Regions from separate parts of the Brevibacterium sp. LAARM2_SD2 genome, predicted to be linked through region 2. Evidence: riboswitches for the same ligand, from Rfam matches in the RefSeq annotation. Region 2 holds a riboswitch; the other holds the start of a gene.
The links. A riboswitch is a leader RNA that binds a small molecule or an ion and turns the genes downstream of it on or off. The one in region 2 is predicted to bind thiamine pyrophosphate.
Positions count from the first base shown of each region.

Region 1: another riboswitch for thiamine pyrophosphate. It lies ahead of AC2W7K_RS06550 (TenA family protein); the one in region 2 lies ahead of AC2W7K_RS07660 (ECF transporter S component).

Region 1 is NZ_JBNFOM010000007.1:120,099-123,495, forward strand. Features, by position in the region: gene AC2W7K_RS06535 (alpha/beta fold hydrolase) at 1-49, shown strand, start outside; gene AC2W7K_RS06540 (VOC family protein) at 53-415, opposite strand; gene AC2W7K_RS06545 (ATP-grasp domain-containing protein) at 528-1,538, shown strand; TPP riboswitch at 1,546-1,650, shown strand; partial or broken gene AC2W7K_RS06550 (TenA family protein) at 1,647-2,150, shown strand; gene AC2W7K_RS06555 (dihydroxyacetone kinase subunit DhaK) at 2,358-3,397, opposite strand, start outside.
Region 2 is NZ_JBNFOM010000009.1:58,772-62,168, forward strand. Features, by position in the region: gene AC2W7K_RS07650 (DUF4916 domain-containing protein) at 1-89, shown strand, start outside; gene AC2W7K_RS07655 (universal stress protein) at 291-1,253, shown strand; TPP riboswitch at 1,326-1,434, shown strand; gene AC2W7K_RS07660 (ECF transporter S component) at 1,460-2,089, shown strand; gene AC2W7K_RS07665 (ABC transporter ATP-binding protein) at 2,089-3,397, shown strand, end outside.

The DNA of each region.
Region 1 (3,397 bases), on a different contig from region 2:
GCGTCCCGATGCCGTCATCGACGCCGTCGACGACGTGCTGTCGCGCTGAGTCTCAGTTGACGCAGAGACAGAACGGGTGACCGGCCGGGTCGAGGAAGACGCGGAATGTCTCCCCCGGCTGGACGGCGGCCTTCCCGGCGCCGAGCCCGATGACCTCCGCCTCGGCGGCATCGAGGTCATCGACCATGACGTCGATGTGCATCTGCTGCGGGTGCTCCTGGCTCGGCCAGCTCGGGGCGTGGTAGTCCTCGACCTGCTGGAAGCAGATGGGCGGCCAGGAATCGGACGTGATCTCGGCCCATGTGCCGTCGTCGTCGACGCGGACCTGCCAGTCGAGGAGTTCGCCGTAGAACTGGGCGAGCTCACCAGCATCCGGAGCATCGAGAACGACCACGGGCTGCTTTGCGATAGCCATGGTCCTGAGTCTACGCCGCAGGGCGGACACGACCCAGGGAATCACCGACTCGATAGAATTGTTGAGCAATAACAGCGCACCTGCCAGAGCCACGGCGCATGAGAGGACTTCGATGAGCACGCACACCCTGCCGGTCGCGGACGGTCCCGCGGTCTACGTCATCCACGACAATCCCGAGTGGATCCCGCCGTTCGCTGACGCCTTCGCCGACCTCGGCGTCGAGCTCGTCGAGTGGCTGCTGCCCGGTGCCGCGATCGACCTCGCCGCCGCCCCGCCCGAGGGCGTCTTCTGGTCCCGACTCTCGGCATCGTCGCACACCCGCACGGACCCCCACGTCAAGGAGTACGGACGCGCGGTCCTCGCGTGGCTCGAGGCCGCAGGCCGCACCGTCGTCAACGGCTCGCAGGTCCTCGAGCTCGAGGTCAGCAAGATCCGCCAGCACCGCGTGCTCGCCGCGCACGGGATCGACGTGCCGGCCACCTCGGCGGCCTTCGGATCAGCGGCGATCGCCGAGGTGGCTGCCGGGTTCGCGCCCCCGTTCATCACGAAGCACAACCAGGGCGGCAAGGGACTGGGCGTGCGCCGCTTCGACTCGCACGCCGAGCTCGAGGCCGCCGTGGCCGACTTCGCCCCCGACGGGTCCACCGAGCCGATCGACGGCATCACCCTCGTCCAGGAGTACCTGCAGCCGGCCGCGCCGTTCATCACGCGCGCCGAGTTCATCGGCGGCCGCTTCCACTACGCCGTCGCCGTCGACGTCTCCGCCGGCTCCTTCGAACTCTGCCCCGCCGATGCCTGCGCCGTTCCCGGGACGGCCGGCAGCCTCGGCGACAGTCAGTTCACCCGGCGCGACGAGATCACCGCGGACACCCCGCTCATCGGTCGGCTCGAAGCGCTGCTCACCGAACTCGGCATCGACTTCGCCGGGGTCGAATTCATCGACACCGCCGACGGTCGCCAGGTCGTCTACGACATCAACACGAACACGAACTACAACGCCGAGGTCGAGGCCGGCGAGCGTGCGGCCGGCCGTCAGCCTGCCGCCGTCCGGCTGGCCGAGGTGCTCGGCGCGAAGCTCGAGGCCGCCCATCATGACGCAGCTGTGGCGGCACCGGTCGGCTGATAGTCTCGAACCACCACAGGGGAGCGCCGCGACCGGCGCTGAGAGTGCGCACGCAGACCCTTAGAACCTGATCCGGGTGACACCGGCGGAGGAAGATGGAGGCTCATCATGATCACAGTCGCGACCGGCGGAGCCGTGCCCGAGCTGCGGGCGAGCGCCGAGGCGGAGTGGACCGCGGCGACCCATCACCGGTTCGTCTCCGAGCTCTTCGCGGGCACCGTCGACGACGCGGTGATGGCGAAGTACCTCGTCCAGGACTACCAGTTCTTCGATGACTTCCTCTCGATGCTCGGCGCCAGCGTCGCCCACGCCGACACCATCACCGCGAAGCTCCGGTTCGCCCAGCAGCTCGGGTTCCTCGCCGCCGATGAGGATTCGTACTTCCTCCGCGCCTTCGCCGAGGTGGGGGTGGAGCCCGCGGACTACACCGATCCCCAGCTCACCGAGGTGACCGCGGGGTTCCGCGACGTCATGCGCGAGGCGGTCGCCGCGGCGTCGTACCCCGACGTCCTCGTCGTCCTCGTCATCGCCGAATGGCTCTACCTCGAGTGGGGCGAGCAGGATCGGGCCATGCCGAGCCGCGACCTCCACACCGGGTGGATCGACCTCCACCGCGGGGAGGCCTTCACCGGCTGGGTGCAGTTCCTCGTCGACGAACTCGAACGGGTGTACCGCGCGGGGACGATGCGGCATCGGCTGCCGCCCGGCAGCGCCTGGCCGATCTGTGGCAGCGGGCCGTCGGGCTCGAACGCGCGTTCTTCGACGAGGCGTACCGGTGACCGCGCTGCCGGGCCAGGCTGCTTCTCGTACCGGCTAGGGCTACTTCTCGTAGACTTCGGCGGCAGCGGAGAAGAGGAGCGAGATGCCCACGGCTCCGGCGTCGGGTGTGCCGGCTCCGCGGCCGTCGACGTAGCTCGCCCGACCCCGCCTCGCCTGCATGTCGGCCGTCGCCTGTGCCGCCTCGGCGGCGGTCTGCGCCGCTGAGGCGAATCCCTTCCCGAACGCCGAGGCGGTGGGATGGAGGACGTCGACGACGGTCCGATCCCCGGTCTCAGCGCCGCCGACGCGCTGGATCGCCGCGCATCCGGCCGCCGTCGCCCGCTTCCAGAGGTCAGACGCGGTCTCGCGGTGGGTGTCGGCGTCGAGTTCGGCGTAACCGGCGCTGAGCTCGTGGAAGAGCAGGCCGAGGAGCGGTCCGCTCGTGCCGCCGACGCCGCCGAGGAACGCCGCTTCGGCTGCGGCGAATCCCGCGGCCTCGGAGGAGTCGACGAGTCGAGTGGCGTGGCGCAGTCCACCGCGGAGGTTGTCCCCGAAGTCCCCGTCACCGCCCACCTGATCGAGTTCCGTCAGATGGGCGTGCTGCTCCTCGACGAGTTCGGCGAACCGGCGGAGCACCGCGGTCTCGAGATCCGTGTCCCCACCGGCTGCCGTCCGCTGCCGCAGAGAGTCGGCGGTCGACGTCGGCTCCTGCGCACTCCGCGTCGCCGCTGCCGTCGGCACCGCCTCGGCGTGCGCGGACTCACCGCCGCGGGTGGGGAACGCCGCGGTGCGGGAGGCGGCGTTCCACCAGTCGAGCCAGGACGGCTGCAGGCGGGTGACGGTGAGGGAGAACCCGGTCATGTCGAGCGCGGTGACATAGCTGCCGACAAGGGACGCGGCGATCGACTCGCCTGCGGTCTCGAGGGCGGCACCGAGGGCGTCGTGGACATTGAAGAGTTCGATCTGGGTCGTCGCGCCGAGTCCGTTGACGAGGACGAGGAGCTCGTCGTCGGCCGGGGTGCCGGGAACCGCGGCGAGGAGCTCACGGCACATCCGGTCGATGAGAGCCTCGAAGCCGTCGTGCGGAATCGAGGTCGCTG
Region 2 (3,397 bases):
CGCTGCGCTCCGACATCGTCGCCGAGCTCTCCCACGGCCAGGAGCACATCATCCGCTCAGCCCTGAGCTACCTCGGCTTCGCCGTCTGACGCACCCCTCCCCCTGGCGCAGGCCGTGAGCACGCGCCGAGGCCGTGGGCACGCGCCGCACGCGAGAGGAATCCGTCCGCCTCGCGGTCTTCTACACGTTGTAGAAAACACTTGGGTACACTGAGGGCGACGAGGACGGCACACGGTTTTCGGGGCCGTCGTCCCCGTCAGGGTTGGTCAGGCCCCGATGGAAGGACTGCCATGACTGCTGACTCCCGCTCGTCCGCCGCGAACCCGGCCGAGGCCCGCCCGACCGACACCCGCGCCTCCGATTCCGGACTCACCGACAACCTCGGCGTCCTCGTCGGCTTCGACGGATCCGAGCTCGCAGCCCTTGCCCTGCGCTACGGTGCCGCCGAGGCGCTGCACCGAGACGTTCCCCTCACCGTCGTCACGGCCTTCACGATGCCCCTGATGATCTACCCGAACATGGCCTCGATCCCGTCCGAACCCGAGGACGAAGCCGCGATGCGGGCAGCGGAGAAGACCCTCGCCGAGGCGGCCGAACTCCTCGCCGATCATCCCGGACCGGTGACGTACGCCGTCGAATCCGGTGACGCCGCCGGTGTGCTCGTCAACCTCAGCGCCAACGCCGATGTCATCATCGTCGGGGCGCGTGGACGCGGCGGCTTCATGGGCCGCATGCTCGGGTCGGTCTCGACCGCGCTGCCGCCGCACGCCCACTGCCCGACGATCGTCGTCCCCCGCCATTCGGCGCACCGCGGGGACACGACCGGCCCGGTAGTCGTCGCCGTCGACGGGTCCGAGGGCGCGCGGATCGCGATGTTCACCGCCGCCGAGGCGGCCGCTTCGCGCAACGCCGACCTCGAGATCGTCACGGTGCTGCCGGCCGGGGAGGAATGGCTCTACTGGTACCCGGAGCTCGAACTCGGCGGTGACGTCGCCGACCGCCGGCAGCAGCAGATCGAAGCCGAACTCGACAAGGACGCCGAAGAGCTGCGCAGTCAGTTCCCCGGGCTCCAGGTGTCCACCTCGGCGCTCATCGGCGATGCCACCGCGCTGCTGTCCGCGGCGACGAAGACCGCGCAGCTCACCGTCCTCGGCACCCGGGGCCGCGGGGCCGTGAAGTCCGCGCTGCTCGGATCGGTCTCCCGCGGGGTCCTCCACCATGCCGAGGGTCCGGTCATGGTCGTTCCGGCCTGAGTCCCGTTCGCACCAGATCCCCGGCCCCGCGGACGTGCGGTGCCGGGGATCGTCAGGTGTTGTACAGTGGAGCGCACACGACAGGGGAGCGCCGCCAAGGGCGCTGAGAGTGCAGATGACGCTGCAGACCCTCGAACCTGATGCGGCTAGCACCGCCGAAGGAAGTCGAGACTCTTCTACCCCTCCTTGAGACACGAGGAGGCGCTATGCCGAACACGACCACGCCCGGTTCCCGCTCGACGACGGCACCGGCATTCACCCAGGCCCCGCCGACGAAGAAGTGGCGGGTCGTCGACTACGTCGTCACCGCGGTCCTCGGCATCGCCGTGGGCCTGATCTTCTGGGTGCTCGCCGCCAGCTGGAAGGGCATCGAGCTCGCCTTCCAGGCCTTCCCGCCCTCGATCGGCCTCATCGCCGGCCTCTGGGTGCTCGCCGGTCCGCTCGCCGGGGCGATCATCCGCAAACCCGGAGCCGCGCTGCTGTGCGAACTCCTCGCCGCCGCCGTCGAAGGCGTCCTCGGCTCCCACTTCGGGGCGACCGTGCTGCTGTCGGGCTTCCTCCAGGGCCTCGGCGCCGAACTCGTCTTCGCCGCCTTCGGCTACCGGAAGTTCACCCTGTGGGTGACCGCGCTGTCCGGACTCGTCGCCGCGACCTTCATGGCCGTGAGCGAGAACATCCTCTACAACGCCGAATGGCAGTTCGACTTCCAGCTCGCCTACGCGGTGTGCGCGATGATCTCCGGCGTCGTCATCTCCGGCATCGGCGCCTGGTACGCCTACCGCGCGATCGCGAAGACCGGGGCGCTGAGCTCCTTCGCCTCCGGCCGCGTGCGCTGATGGGCCTGCCGATCCGCGCCCACGGATACTCGTGGCGGCACGCCGATCGGGACAGCCTCGCCGTCGGCCCCGTCGACCTCGACATCGCCCCAGGTGAGAAGGTTCTCCTCTTGGGGCCGTCGGGGGCGGGTAAGTCGACGCTCCTCCATGCGATCGCCGGGGTCCTTCCCACTGAGGCCGGGGAGTCAGCCGGTGATCTCCTCGTCGGCGACGCCCCACCCGACCCCCGCCGAGGCGTCACCGGGCTCGTCCTCCAGGACCCCGATTCGCAGGTGATCTTCTCCCGCATCGGTGACGATGTCGCGTTCGGAATGGAGAACCTCGGTCTGCCCGCCGAGGTGGTCGACGCGCGGATCGACGCCTCCCTGGCCGCCATGGGCCTCGACCTTCCCCAGTCCCACCCGACGGCGGCGCTGTCCGGGGGCCAGAAGCAGCGCCTCGCGCTCGCCGGGATCCACGCGATGGCACCCGAGGTGATCGTCCTCGACGAGCCGACGGCCAACATCGACCCCGCCTCGGCGAGGGCGGTCCGCGATGCCGTCCTCACGGTCCAGGAGTCCACTGCGGCGACGATGATCGTCGTCGAGCACCGGGTGAGCCTGTGGAGCGACGAGGTCGACACCGTCATCGTCCTCGGCCGCACAGGCGTCGTCGCCCACGGCACCCCGGACGAGGTCTTCGGTGACCCCGCACTCGCCGAGGTGCTCAGGACCACCGGGATCTGGCTGCCCGAATCCGGGTCCCGCACCGCCCCCGACCGCTGGACGATGCCGGGCAGAACTGGAGCGCAGGACCGACTCGGGTCCCCCGTGCTCGTCGGCGAGCGCCTGGGCGTCGCCCGGCCGCGGGCAGCCGTGCCCGCAGCGACCGATCTCGACCTCGAGGTGCGGGCGGGTGAGGCGCTCGGCATCGTCGGCGCCAACGGGGCCGGGAAGTCGACGACAGCGCTGACCCTGGCCGGCCTCATCCCCGAGTTCTCCGGTGAGGTGCGCGCAGCGGGGCCGCTTGCCGCCGGGGCGAAGGAGGCGCGGCCGTACACCTGGCCCTCGAAGTTCCTCGCCCCGCGCATCGGCATGGTCTTCCAGGAACCCGAGCATCAGTTCCTCAAACCCAGCGTCGCCGAGGAGCTCGCCCTCGGTCCGCGACTGGCCGGCTGGTCGGCGGCCGAGGTCGACGCTCGGGTGACCGACCTGCTGGAGACGCTGGGACTGTCCGACATCGCCGAGGCCCACCCGCAGGGTCTCTCCGGCGGGGAGAAGCGTCGCCTGTCGGTGGCGGCGATGATCGCTCCGCGCCCCCAGGTCCTCA